One region of the Peribacillus sedimenti genome, then DNA from elsewhere that is predicted to be linked to it. Evidence: riboswitches for the same ligand, from Rfam matches in the RefSeq annotation. Region 1 holds a riboswitch; the other holds the start of a gene.
What was found. Region 1 has a riboswitch for S-adenosylmethionine ahead of V1500_RS03800 (methionine ABC transporter ATP-binding protein). Riboswitches for the same ligand answer to the same signal wherever they lie in the genome.
Positions count from the first base shown of each region.

Region 1 (7,524 bases):
CATGGCTCAGTCCAAGGGACCTTGCCCCTTCCATCTGTCCCTTATCAATCGACGCAATCCCCGCCCTGAAGATTTCCGCAATATATGCAGCAGCATTTAACGACAGTGCTATAATAGTTGCCGCCACAGCATTTGTTTCCCCTATAAATAATGGCACTACTCCAAAGTGAATCAATAATACTTGAACAAGCAGCGGTGTACCCCGGAATATAGTGATATAGACCGTAAAAGGAAAGGCGAGATATTTATTGCGCATCATTTTCCCCAAGCCAATAAATAAGCCAAGAATAGTTCCAATAACTATGCCAGCCAGCGATAATCCTATTGTAATCAGGGTCCCCTGTAACAAATAGGGTGCATAATCCATAATAATGTCAAAACGAAAATCCATCTAAATTCCTCCGTATAGGTAAAATTGCGCAACACTATGGGGTGCTGCGCAATTTATCAAGTATTACTTTGCTTGCTTTAGCTTTTCAATATCCGGGTCTGTCCCAAACCTTTCCTTATAGATTTTTGCATAGGTGCCGTTATCCAGGATGGTCTCAATCGCCTTATCAAAATCCGCTTTCAACTCACTGCCCTTCGGGAACATAATCCCGTAAAACTCTGCATCGAATGTATCAGGGTCATCTACCACCTTAAGCTTTTGCTGCGGATTGTTCTTTGCGTATTCTTCCACAACCGCATTATCAGCAACAACAGCGTCCGCACCTTTACTGATCAGCTCCATAATGGCGAGGTTGTTGTTTTCAAATTTTTTGATATTTTTATTGTTTTTGCCTAAAAGCTTTTCAACTGCCGCCTGTCCGGTTGTGCCGCTTTGTACTGCAACGACCTTGCCTTTCAGGTCTTCTGCAGTTTTAATATCGCTTCCTTCGGGAACAAGGATTTTGTTGATAGATAGAAAATAAGGGGAGGAAAAATCGTACGTTTGCTTTCTGTCTTCATCTATTGTTATTGCGGAGATTCCTGCATCAGCACGTTTGCTTTTTAACTCAACGAACAATGGATCCCAGCCTACGTGCTCCAATTTCACCTCATAGCCGGCTTCCTTAGCAACGGCATTCAGGAAGTTGACATCAAAACCGACGATTTTATCTCCTTCCAGGTATTCAAATGGTGCGTAGGCAGCATCCGTCACAACCCGTATTGACTTTTTGTCCCCTCCTTCCGAATCAGTTGCCGAACCATTGGCCTTTTCTTCTTTACCGGCTTCCGAACCACATGCCGCCAGCAACATGATCATCAAAAACGCTGACAGTATAACAGTGAGCTTCTTCATATTTACGACCCCTTCGTCTTTTATTTTTTAAACTATTCAAATTTTCTAATATATTTATATTATCAGTAAGCTATTTTTTCATGCAATAGTTTATTAAAAAACTTTCGTTAAATAACGTACTAAATTATATCCCTTGAACTGCTTTACTAGAATTCACAAATAATATGGGGCATTGTATGGGTTGGTTGCTTGCTCAGTATTAACTCAAAAACAAAGATAGATAGATAAAGAATTCGAATGTATGCTGGCTCTGTACGCTTTTTAAAACTGGCGGATTTTTAATACGTGGCCAAGGATGTTTTTATCCCAAAAAAAATGCCATATCGACAATAAGTCGATACGGCATTCCAATGAAAAACCTTACTTCATCCACTCAGGTTTTCCAAAGCCTTTAAATTCGCTGTCAATTGTCTTTTCAAACTCATCCGACTCAACTGCTTTTTTAATGGCTTTTGCAAAATCCTTATCCAGATCCTTTGTATTTATTACCACACGGTTTCTATATTCATCCTCCATTTCTTCAAGCTTAAGCGCATCAAGAAGGTCCATTTTTGCCGCAAGTGCAAAGTTTCCGGGAACTGCTGATAAATCTACGCTCTCCACAGCTCTTGGAAGCTGGGCTGCCTCAAGGGGCTTAAACTGAATTCCATGAGGGTTTTCTTTAACATCCTTTTCTGAAACAGTCAGCGGATTGGCTGCAGGGTCAAGCTTGATAATTCCTTCAGCATCCAAAATTTTTAACGCCCTTGCCATATTTGTTGGATCATTGGGCAGAGCAAGAGTAGTGCCTTTCTTAATTTCCTTTAAATCTTTCAACTTATTGGAGTAGATTCCCATCGGAGCAGTAGGAACGCTGATTAATTCTGATAGTTCAAGATTATTTTCTTTCGCAAAGTTTTCCATATAAATCTTATGCTGGAACAGGTTAGCATCTATGGATCCATTCCCTAAAGAAATGTTAGGCTGTACATAATCACTGAATTCTACTATTTCTACTTTGTATCCGTCTTTTTCCAGCTGTGGCGCAATGGCCTTTTTCACCATGTCAGCGTATGGACCGCTTGTTGCCCCAATCTTGATTTCCTTCTTTTCCTTTGAAGCTGAACCAGAGCTGCTCTCCTTGCCGCATGCAGCTAATCCAAGAGCAAGTACGAGTGTTAAAGCCAATAATACTAGTTTCTTCATTGTTATCCCCCTATGTTGTACAGCTATGTACGATTGTTGTAATGCTTTTTATAATTAATGCCAAATAGCAATAATTCTACCTCTTGTCTACTAGATGGGACAGCTTGTCTCCAACTAATTGAATGATTTGTACCAGGCAGATGAGAATGATTACCGTGACGATCATGACCGTATTATCATATCGATAGTAACCAAAGCGGATAGCGAGGTCGCCAATGCCGCCTCCGCCAATAATGCCCGCCATTGCCGAAAAGCCAATCAATGAAATAGTCGTAATTGTCAGGCCCTGAAGAATGCCTGGGCGTGCTTCGGGAATCAGTACATCTTTGATGATCATCCACCTGGAAGCTCCCACTGCAACTGCAGCTTCAATAACGCCCTTATCTATTTCCCTTAAAGATGTTTCTACCAGTCTTGCAAAAAACGGAATCGCTGCTACTGAAAGCGAAACAGATGCTGCAGCAGGCCCAATGGTAGTACTGGCAATGAGCTTAGTCAATGGAATCAGCGCTACCATTAAAATGATGAAGGGAATCGAACGTACCATATTTACGATAAAACCAAGAACAGAATGCAAAAGGGTATTTTCCAACATTAGATTTCTTCCAGTAATAAACAAAATGATTCCTATCGGCAGACCAAAAAGCACCGCGATGAACAACGAAATAGCAACCATATAAATCGTTTCAAAAAATGCTTTATTAAGGTCTGGAAGCAGGGATGTAATTGTATTAAGAACCATTTGCTATCACCTCCAAAGAACCAGTCCGTTCCTTGATATATTGAATGGCCGCCGCAGTCTCGCCGGGTTCCCCAATGATCTCGATCACAAGAATGCCTAGTGGGTCGTTCTGTATATATTCTATCTTTCCATGCAGAATATTGCCTTTTATCTTGAACTTTTGAAGCGTGTCGGATATCACTGCTTCTCCCGCCCTATCGCCTTCAAACTGGATTTTGATGATTGACCCTTTGCTCTGTGTGATCAGCTGCCCAGGAAGATCAAATTGCAGGATACTGCTGATAAATTGTTTCGTAAGCTCTTGCTGCGGATTGGAAAATATCGTATATACCGGGGCTTCTTCTATTACTTTCCCATGCTGCATAACAGCCACCCGGTGGCACAACTCTTTCACCACTTCCATTTCATGCGTGATCAGAACAATGGTTATACCGAGCTCATGATTAATCTTTTTCAGCAGCTGAAGAATTGATTTTGTGGTCGTCGGGTCCAATGCCGAAGTTGCTTCATCACATAACAGGACAGTTGGATCATTTGCCAGTGCCCTCGCAATCCCGACCCGTTGTTTTTGCCCGCCGCTTAACTGGGCTGGATAAACGTCTTTTTTATCTTCAAGGCCTACCAGCTCCAGCAGCTCGCCTACACGCTTTTGAATGAATTCTCTTGTCTGTCCCGCAGCCTTTAAAGCAAAAGCCACATTTTCGAAGACAGTTTTCGAGCTTACCAGAGAAAAATGCTGGAATATCATCCCGATCTTCTGCCTTGCTTTGCGTAGCTCCTTCTCGGACAATGTCGTTAAATCAGCATCATTAATACGGACACTGCCGCTGGTTGGCCTTTCTATTAGGTTCAGGCAGCGCAGCAGGGTGCTCTTTCCTGCTCCACTATACCCGACTATTCCATAAACCTCTCCCCTCTTGATCGTAAGGCTGACATCATCGACACCGATGACAGTGCCTTTTTTTGTTTTATACTCTTTTGTTAATGATCGTATTTCAATCATAAGTCCACCCCCTTGATGATGCGCTGCCTGCGCTATATGCGGCCAGTTTCTGTTTTACACAATAAAAAAGGCTCTTTCATCCAGAAAGAAGCCAAATCTATCATCGACTTATCTTCCAGAATGCAAGATTCTGCAGGAAGTAGCACCGTTCCCTTTCGGGGAGGTTGCCGGACGTCTTTGGGCCTGATCCCTCAGTCACTCTTGATAAGCATATGTTATTTTTCGAATTCAATAAATAATATAATATATTTCGACAAATTATTTGTCAACCTAAATCATTACTTTTTTACTATTTCATTGTTTATATTTTCACCGTCATGCAGGAATCTCTAATACACTATTTTAGGAGCCTTGCATATCATGATTTTCCAGGCAGTACCTGTTCCAATTTTATAAGCATTCGCAAATGAACCTTGATTGATTGCAATTCCCAGGCAGTCTAGAGAATTGACATACACAAGGGGCTCTCCCACACGGCTGTCAGCAAATGAACGGCCAAACGTCATGATATTCTTATAAATCCTTGATGCATCATGCATGATCGTGACTTGGATTGTATCGCCGTATTTCACTTCAAAATCCTTAAATAGGGTCCTTGGAATATTAGTCCATAAATTCCCGAACCTGACATCCAGGACTTCGATCATTCCAATGACATTCTCCTTGACAATGCAAGCTTTGTGAAGAGGCAGTGCAGTCAATGAATCTACAGGAACTTCAGGTCCAATCCCTTCAAAAGAAATAATACCGGAAGCAAGTCTTGCACCTGTGTATGCATATATATCTCTTCCGTGAAAAGTATAGGATTCTCCGGAATTCGGGAGCCTATTTACAGTTTCGTCAATTATCCTCACTTCGCTGATTCCCATCTTTTCATTCACATGGGTCAACGTTCCATTATCAGGAGTAATGACGTATCTGTTGCCTGCCGTTTTTACCGCAATGCTCCTCCGTTCTGAACCGACACCCGGATCTACTACGGAGACAAAAACGGTTCCTTCCGGCCAATAAGAAATGGTCTGGATAAGACGGTAGGATGCCTCCCGAATATTGTAAGGAGGGATATCATGGGTCAGATCGAATACCCGAAGCAGCGGGTCCACAGAAATGGCCACGCCATACATTGCACTTACTGCACCATCGCTAATACCGAAGTCAGATTGTATAACTAAAGAGCCAGCCACTTTATGCCTCCTATTCTGGTTTTTAGAAGGATCATATGCCTTCTCGTAATTGGAATGGATTGATATATAAAACACCCATCCTTAGATTTATAAGGATGGGGTATTACACCGGCACCTGATTTTTAGAACAGGCGGATTAATAATTATTTCGTGATCCCACCATGGAGCACTGCAGCCAATACTGCAAATGGGGTGTTTGGAAAATTCATTTTGCGACACGGTTTAAATAGCATTCGTTTCTTCCTCTGCAGATTTCAGGGCAGCCGGAAAGCCGGAAAGCATATATGCCATATGAACAATGCCCTGTTCAAAGTCCTGAAGGCGAATGGATTCATTTGGAGCATGCGCCTTTGATTCCACCCAGCCCACGCCCGTACTTACAATTGGAAGCTCCAGCTGTTCACCAAAATCATACATTGGCCCTGTTCCAGCAGAATTCGGCGCAAGGATCCCCTCTTTTTCGTATACATCCCTTGCCGTTTGCATCACATGGGCAACAAATGGATGGTTATAATCCGAACGATATGCTTTTTGTCCGTTTACCATGGAGACTTCAATATCATCAAAGCCATGCTTTTTTAAATGTTTTTTCACCGACTCAAGGATGTGATCTGGATCCTGTCCCGGTACCAGGCGGCAATCTACTTTTGCGCTCGCAGACTTTGGAAGCACCGTTTTTGCCCCGGGTCCTGTATAGCCGCTTACAAGCCCGCAGATTGTCATGGTTGGTTCAAATACCATGGCGTCTCTTGGGTCCGAGCCTCTTGCTGCTGTAATCAGCGGGCGCTTAAGGCCATAGATTCTCGACACTGCCTCTTCGCTGAAAGGCAGTGCTTTTACAGCCTGCTTCTCAGATTCCTTCGGCTCCTGAATTCCATCGTAGAAACCTTCCACTAATATCTCGTTATCCTGATTTTTCATTGTGGCAAGGGCCTGGACAAGCCTCCATGCAGCATTGTCTACATATGCTCCCACAGAGGAATGCATGTCGATATCCGCTCCCACACAGGTAAGCTCTAAATAAGCCATTCCCTTTATTCCCGCCACCATGCTGATCCTTTCTTCCTCGTCTTTTCCGCCAAATTCCCAGATGCAGGCATCGGCCTGGAAAAGTTCTTTATACTTTTTCAAATAAGGAGCAAGATTTGGGCTTCCTATTTCTTCTTCGCCTTCAATCAAAAACTTAATATTGCAAGGAAGACCGCCTTCCGCTTGCTTCAGCACGTTTATTGCTGTAAGCCTTGCCACGAGGTCTCCTTTATTATCCGCAACCCCTCTTGCAAAAAGCTTCCCGTCAATGACAGATGGATTAAAAGGCTCTGAATTCCATTCATCCAATGGTTCAGGCGGCTGTACATCATAGTGATTGTAGAACAGCAATGTCTTCGATGAATCACCCTTTGGTCCGGCAGCAAAAAAACCATAGACAACAGGATTCCCGCCCAGATCATCAAGGACGGTGGAGTGCCCTCCCGCCTCTGAAATCATCTTTTCTACATATTGTACCGTTTCAGGGATAGCAGTCCCCTGTGCCGAAATAGTCGGAAAACGCAAGTACTCCTTTAACGTGTCGATTGCAGATGGAAGCAATTCCTTTGCATAGTTTTTTAACTCCTGCAGATTGGAACCTGTCATGTAACAAAACCCCTTTATCAGTTAATGTAGAGGTATTTCGACATACGAAAGAAAATTCCTCTACATTCGAGAAATTTTTTTAATAGTTTTATGTCCCTTTTTGGATTTTCTTCTTTATATACGTAACAAACCTGAAGATTACAGACTACATATTTCAGACCGGGTTCTTAGCATGGCGCCCAAGTAATAGTGTTTACCTTCTTAAGGTACTGAAGGTCACAAAGCCGGCCCGGAGCTGGACAAATAATCTTCATCGGGACAATAAAGGTTACAAAGCCATGATGGAGCTGGCAAAGTGATCTTTCATGATGTCAATGAAGGACACAAAGATGGATCAGCGCGGACGAAATATGATGAAGCGTCAAAAAAGTATACGGGCTGTAAACAACACTTTCATTGAAGGAACAGGCTTACATGTAATTCTGCCAAAAGAGACAGTTGCTTTTTTTCAAAGCCAAAAAAATAAGACTGCCCATACGAGACAGCTTAT
Region 1 covers NZ_CP143547.1:750,621-758,144, reverse strand. Annotated here, with positions in the region: gene V1500_RS03820 (amino acid ABC transporter permease) at 1-391, opposite strand, end outside; gene V1500_RS03815 (transporter substrate-binding domain-containing protein) at 455-1,285, opposite strand; gene V1500_RS03810 (MetQ/NlpA family ABC transporter substrate-binding protein) at 1,646-2,470, opposite strand; gene V1500_RS03805 (methionine ABC transporter permease) at 2,547-3,212, opposite strand; gene V1500_RS03800 (methionine ABC transporter ATP-binding protein) at 3,202-4,215, opposite strand; SAM riboswitch class I at 4,321-4,426, opposite strand; gene V1500_RS03795 (S-adenosyl-l-methionine hydroxide adenosyltransferase family protein) at 4,545-5,399, opposite strand; gene V1500_RS03790 (M20/M25/M40 family metallo-hydrolase) at 5,622-7,034, opposite strand.

Region 2 (7,524 bases), 900 kb from region 1:
ACCAAATACCGGATCATCCTGTCTATTATCTCATAACTTCCCTGGTTGGAGCGATGTGAGAGGCCCGGGTATGTTTTTTTATTTCCAAAGAAATCTGTGATGCTGTTTAAGTATTGCCAGCATTTTTATAGCTGAATCATATTCTGCTGGGATAGCATTCACAGCCAGATTTTAGTATGATGGAAGATAGATGTTTTTTCAAATTTTAATGGAGGTTCAATTTTATGAGCTTACTTTCTATAGATAAATTAACCCATAGCTTTGGGGACCGCACCCTTTTTAAGGATGTCTCCTTCCGCCTTATGGCAGGCGAGCATGTTGGCCTTGTTGGCGCCAATGGAGTCGGTAAATCTACCATGATGAATATTATCACTGGACAGCTGATCCATGATGGAGGCAGGGTTGAATGGACACCTGGTGTCGAGTATGGCTATCTGGACCAGCATACTGTTCTTGAACGCGGAAAATCGATCCGCGATGTACTAAGGGATGCTTTTCTTCCATTGTTTGAGCAGGAAAGAGCCTTAAATGAGGTTACCGATAAAATGGGAACCGCCAGCCCTGAAGAGTTGGAAGAGCTTCTTGAACAAATGGGAGAGATTCAGGATAAGCTTGAAGCTGGAGGCTTCTATAATCTTGATATGAAAATAGAGGAAGCAGCACGCGGACTTGGACTGGATGCAATTGGACTTGATCGTGATGTTGCCGCACTAAGCGGCGGACAGCGTACAAAGGTATTGCTGGCGAAGCTTCTATTGGAACAGCCAGAGGTTTTACTTTTGGACGAGCCTACCAACTATCTGGACGTGGACCATATCCGCTGGCTGAGCAATTACCTGAAGGAATATCCTCACGCTTTTCTACTAATCTCACACGATACTGAATTTATGAATGGCGTGGTCGATGTCATCTTCCACCTGGAGTTTTCCAAGCTGACAAGATACACAGCCACTTACGAAAAATTCCTGGAGCTTGCCGAGATTAATAAAAATCAGCATATTAACGCTTATGAGAAGCAAAAGGAGTTCATCAAGAAGCAAGAGGACTTCATTGCGAAAAACAAGGCGCGTTACTCGACAAGCGGCCGCGCAAAAAGCCGCCAGAAGCAGCTCGACCGTATTGAACGCATTGACCGTCCTGAGACGGCGATGAAGCCAACTTTCGACTTCAAGGAATCGCGGGCCAGCAGCCGCTACGTTTTTGAAGGCAAGGATTTAGAGATTGGATATGATCATCCGTTGCTTCCTAAATTGACGATGACCATAGAACGAGGGGAAAAGATTGCTCTTGTCGGAATGAATGGCGTGGGTAAGTCCACATTATTAAAGACCATCCTCGGGAAAATACCATCTTTGGGCGGGACTGCTATTTTGGGAGATTTCCTTTATCCCTCCTACTATGAGCAGGAAGTGAAGGCCGGCAGCATCACCCCGATCGATGATGTATGGAACGCATTCCCTCATTTAGATCAGCCTCAGGTTCGAGGAATTCTGGCAAAAGTGGGATTAAAGAATGAACATATCACACGTCCGCTCAGCCAGCTAAGCGGTGGAGAGCAAGCTAAGGTGCGCTTGTGCAAGCTCATGCTGAATGAAAGCAATTGGCTTGTGTTTGACGAGCCGACCAATCACTTGGATGTAGTCGCTAAAGAAGAGCTTAAACGAGCGATGAAGGAATATAAAGGTACCATCCTGCTTGTGTCCCATGAACCTGATTTTTATGAGGACTGGGTAACCAGAGTGTGGAATGTTGAAGAATGGGCTAGCCAAAAGCAGTGATAAAGCTATAGAACCGCCCGCTAATTGCAGGTTCAGACTGTAGAAAAACGCGATGAAAATCGAGTTTGCCTACAGTCTTTTTATTGGACTGTTATCGAGGCCTGTTAATTGCAGTAAAGAATGCTTCGTCTTCTAGGGCGGGCGGAACCTCCTCGTCGCTTCCGCTCCTCTAGGAATCTCCTCCGATCTGATGCTACCCAGGAGTCATCAAGTCTTTAACGAAAATATATTCAATGGGACATGGCAAGCAACAGCAGTGGTATAAAACAAGTTTAAAAGGTTGCATCCAGGGCTCTTTTTGCTAAAATACCATGGGAAATGACAAAGAGGGTTCGTAATGTTACCATTCCGAACCCTCTGGACAACAATCCCCCCAAATAGCAGGGATATTGCCATCTTTATGATTAAACTGTTTCCAAAGTTTTCACCTGTGCGCCCAGGAACTTGGCTAATTCCAGCATGCCATATTTTCCTGCTGCCTTTTCAGCATCTGAGTTATAGTTAGTATTTGTATTGATATCATACGTATAGATATCGCCTTCTTCACTGCGGATGAATTCAATTCCGGCTACAGTGATGTTGTTTTCCTTTAGGAAAGCCTCATATTTTTCGATGATTGGCTCATCAAACCCATCGATGATCTGGAACTTAGGCTTTTCTTCGACTTCCTCACCTACAGGGCAGAATAAATCGCCAATCTGGCAGGCATCAGCAGGGCAAAGCTCGAAGCCTTCCGAAGTGTCAACCTTCACCGCATAAACAAATTTACCGCCGACAAATTCACAGCGTGTGATATAAGGTTCCGGAGCTTTAATATACTCCTGGATCAGTGTAATTCCGTCAACCGGCTCATCAAAATCCGGTCCATATACATATTGCTTAAGGCCTTCAATCGAGTGGAACAGCTGCACGCCAAGACCCTTGCCCGCGCGGTTATGCTTCGTGATGAAAGAGGCAGTTCCGATTTTTTCTGCAGCTTTTATGATGTTCTCTGCTCCCGCTGCCGCAATTGTTTTTGGCGTACGAATCCCGGCCTTTGTTAGAGCTGTATATTGATTTACCTTACTTACTTCAAGGCGCAGAGCCCTGCTTCCATTAAATACCGTTCTCCCATGCTGCTCTAGCCATGCTAGAACGCTATCGGTGAACTCGGGAGCAAACCGGTGCCCCCTTGTATGGGATGACGCACTCATCCTGCTGTAAAATACACCTTCAGGAGGAGCTTCTGTAAGGTCAACCAGCCCTTCATCCAGGTGCCATTCTTCATACGGCAATCCCAGCTCTTCCAAACGTCTTGTTAAATGGACTGTCCATTCGCTGTTTTCATGAATTATATAAATTTTGCTCATCATCTATGCCTCCATCCTACAAGAATTATAATTGAACCTGTGCTTCTTTTCTCTTGGCGTTCACCAGCGGGATGACCTTCTTCGCAAAACGTTCCATCTCTTCAAGCTGTGGAGAGAATTGAAGTAGCAATAAATCTAAACCTGCCTCTTCGTAAGCAAGGATCCTTTCCGCAATCTGTTCCGGTGTTCCGATTAAATTAGGGCGCAATCCTCGATTGGATACAGAGTAATCATACAGCTTGACCTGCTGTTCCAGCTGTGATTTGCTGACAAAGTCATTATAGCCTGCATAGGCGCTAGACTCTTTTACATTCGTGATCCGGGCCAATTCAGCCTGTACCTCTTCTTCTGTATCCCGGCAAATGATATAGGCGGCCATGCCAAATGAACCGAATGGATCTTTTCCTGCTGCCGCTCTCTGTTCCTTCATGCCATTGACTTTTTCAGTAATCTCTTCAACCGTTCCGCCATGCATTACGTAAGAATCACATGTCTCGACGATCGTTTGCTTTCCGCGTGGACTTTCCCCGCCAGCATATAAGATTGGATTCGGCCGCTGTACCGGCTTAGGGCTAAGTTTTGCATTCTGGATTTGATAATATTTTCCTTCATATGAGAAGGACTCTTCCGTCCAAAGGCCTTTTAAGACCTCGATAAACTCTTCTGTACGTTCATATCTTTCATCATGCGCGGTAAAAATTCCATTGTATTGACGCGCTTCTTCTTCCCACCATGCTGACACCACGTTTAATGTGAAGCGCCCGTTTGAAATATGATCGATATTCGCTGCCATTTTTGCCGTTACCGCCGGGTTATGGAAGCCAGGCCGTACTGCAGTCATGATTTCAATCTTTTCTGTTACGGCCGCAAGAGCAGCAGCAGTAGACCAGGCCTCAAGTGAATCACGTTCGGGTCCCTTGATGTCATTTAAGTATAGTTCTGCGATCAATGTGGTATCGTAACCCCATTTTTCAGCAGACTGGATCACTTTTTTTGCATATTCAAAGGTCGGAGGCATATTCTCATCTTCTACATTTCGTAACCATCCGCCAAATATAGGAAGCCAAAAACCAAATTTCATACTACAAATCCCTCTTTCTGCCAAGTTGTAATATATGGCCTTTTCTAGCTTGTAATCGCAAATAATCAGGAAAAACAAAAAAACTTCCTCGATAAGAAGAAGTTTTGCTTCTACCTTATCTGCCAGAGCCTCTGCTCTGCTGGAATTAGCACCTTTCTGTCATGAAAATCGCAGGCTATGCGTATTCATGCAGCGGTTGCCGGGTTTCGTCGGGCCAGTCCCTCCACCTCTCTAGATAAGACAATATATTCATATGCTTTTTGCTTTTATCAGAATTAATCCTAATATAAAATCAGGGATTTATCAACAGAAAAGATTATATTTTAAGAATCTTTTATTTTTATGGATTCTTTGCCTGCGTCGTCACGGTTTTTCTGCAACCAATGTATACGTTTTCGGAAGACCGATATCATGCAGTTTATGGTTTGGCTCTTCCTCCAGGAATTTGATAATCAGTCCCGATTGGCCTGCAGCGGTAATGAGCTCACCAATAGTCCATTTTCGCTGCAGGACGCGGGTGAGCACCTGCTGTTCTTCAGCAGGCAGATGTTTCGAGAACGCTACTGTGTGATCTTCAATCATGGGGTCAAAGTAATTACCGGTGACCTTATGTTTTTTGCCTGCAGAGGTAATGAGCTTGGTCGAAACAGGATGGAATTCATGCAGAATAAATCTGCCGCCAGGTGCCAGCAGCTTTTTGACAATTTCCATTAGCGGAAATAAGTCGAGCAAGTAGTGAAGTACCCCAAGCTCCATGAGGACTATATCATAATTGCCTGAGAGAAACTCCTCCCCAAGGGAAAGAATATCGGAAACTATGTAATCTATAGATACCCCCGCCTGTGATGCCACGTCCTTTGCATAAGCTTCGTTTTCCCTGGAAAAGTCGATGACCGTAACTTTTGCCCCGAGAAGTGCCAGTGCAGTTGCTTTGACCCCATTTGAACCCATTAAATGAACGATTCTTTTCCCTTCTGCCTCTTCTATGTATTTATAAAACGGGTGGAGTCTCCATTTAGGATTTTGCTGTATCTTGGCCGCTATTTCAGCTGGCTCCCCGAAGCGCTTCAGGAGAGCTGCATAATTATTCTGGTTCCAGGCCTGCTCATTATGTGTAGTGATTCCTCTATGCTGTCTGGCAAGAAAATTGTGGATTGCTGCATTATAAACTTGGTTCCGGGGTGAGAACAGATATCTATATACTGAGCTGCACCAAAGCACCGTCTCCCCATGAGTTACTGGAATCCTATAAGGATCTGTTTTGACTGTAGTATTGAAATCACAGGAAACAACGACCTCCAGGCCTTCTGTAAAAAATAAAAAAAAGGCCCTCTCCGGCATAATTTCTCGCTGTGCAGGTGCAAAAGGCTCAAACAACGTATAGGCGTCGTCGAACAGGTCCCACTGAACGGAAACACTCAACCGGACTAGCTCTGCTACTTCGACTCCTTGTATGAATAACGCCGCCTCGTCGGTGAACTGATAAGGTATCTTCGCTTCCTCAAGCGCTTGCCCCAGCATAAGGATGGTATGCAAATTATATGTATTCATGTTGTTCCTCCAAATACTGAAGTACGCAACTTACCCGCGCACTTATAAATTATGTGGAAAATTTTCGATTCTTGATGATACAGCGGTCCGAGGGCACCTTTTTCTGGACTTGCCAGAAGTATAATGCTATAGCTTAATTTTCTTTATCAAGGTTACCCTCAGGTCAAGCAAAATATCCATAAGCAGCAGCTTGCAGGTAATGGGAAGAATGAATGAAAACTTTCTTTACTTTGTCAGGGAGTGCTTGAAAGCATAGATGACCGCCTGTGTCCGATCCTGGACCTCAAGCTTGCTTAAGATGTTGCTGACATGTACCTTAGCTGTTTTCAATGCAATAAACAAATGGTCTGCTATTTCCTGATTCGTCATTCCTTCGGCCATAAGCAGCAATATCTCCATCTCGCGGGCAGTAAGCTGTTCATGAGGCTCTTTAACCGTCCTTGTGCGCATTTTTTGCATCATTTTTGCCGTTACTTCCGGTTCCAGGACAGATTGCCCTTTATAAGTATCCCTTACAGCCTGGGCGATTTCATTCGCTTTTGAAGTTTTTAGCATGTAGCTTGTTGCACCCGCTTCAAGGGCAGGATATACTTTTTCGTCATCCAGGAAACTGGTGACAATGATGATTTTAGCTTCCGGCCACTGTTCAATGATCCGCCGTGTTGCTTCTATACCATCCATTTCTTTCATGACGAGATCCATCAATATAATATCAGGGCGAAGTTCAAGCGCCATCTCCACTCCCTTTTTCCCGTCATCCGCTTCGCCGACCACTTCAATATCGGGCTGGGCTGTTAAATATGCAGATACCCCAATCCTGACCATTTCATGATCGTCTACAAACAAAACTTTAATCATTGCTTATTCCCCCTGCAGGCATGATCGGAACCTTGATTTCAAGGCGTGTACCCTTATTTGGCACACTGACGACCTTCATTGTTCCTCCAATCTCAACTGCTCTTTCATACATATTTTGCAGGCCATATGAGCCTGTTTTTGGTTCTTCAGCGGCAAAACCCTGGCCATCATCGACAATCCTTAGAATGATCAAATCATCCCTGCTGATTAATAGCACTTCTAATGATTTAGCCTTCGAATGCCGTAAGGTATTAGAGATTGACTCCTGAAGTATCCGGAATAAATGATCTTCAATCCCTTTGTCCATTGGCACGGGCTCTATTTTCCAGGAAATATCCATGGCGACCTTTTGGGATAATTCTACGAGAAGTTCCTGAATTCCTTCCTGTAGGGACTTATCCTTCAATGGAGCTGGCCTTAAATGGAGAAGCAGCGCACGCATCTCGAGCTGTGACTGATGAATCATTCCTTCTACTAATCTCAGCTGTCTTGTTTCGCTATTGTCAACGTCCATCTTTCCATCCGTAATGGCTGACATCATCATGGATGCAGCAAATAATTGCTGGCTTACTGAATCGTGGAGCTCTCTTGCCAGACGATTTCGTTCCTGCGAGACAATCTCCGAGATCCTTTTCTCATCGTGTTCCGCTTTTTCATTCGCCAGTTTCTGTGACATTTTTGCCTGCTCTGAAACCTGTCTATGAACCCGGCTGATACGATCCGCCATCCTGGACAATTCTTGTATACGAAAATCCCCCTTTAGTTTCGGGGCATGTCCTTGTTCCATATGGTAGAGCGCGTCCTCAAGTACCTGAAGCTGTTTTTTCCACTGAAGGCCAGACATGATTCCATAAATAGCTCCGATAATAATGGATACCGCGGGAATAAACATAACAAAGGGCAGATC
Region 2 covers NZ_CP143547.1:4,965,912-4,973,435, forward strand. Annotated here, with positions in the region: gene V1500_RS24200 (ABC-F family ATP-binding cassette domain-containing protein) at 225-1,778, shown strand; gene V1500_RS24205 (RimK family alpha-L-glutamate ligase) at 2,183-3,127, opposite strand; gene V1500_RS24210 (LLM class flavin-dependent oxidoreductase) at 3,153-4,208, opposite strand; SAM riboswitch class I at 4,321-4,450, opposite strand; gene V1500_RS24215 (class I SAM-dependent methyltransferase) at 4,572-5,759, opposite strand; gene V1500_RS24220 (response regulator) at 5,985-6,617, opposite strand; gene V1500_RS24225 (sensor histidine kinase) at 6,610-7,524, opposite strand, start outside.
Region 2: another riboswitch for S-adenosylmethionine. It lies ahead of V1500_RS24210 (LLM class flavin-dependent oxidoreductase); the one in region 1 lies ahead of V1500_RS03800 (methionine ABC transporter ATP-binding protein).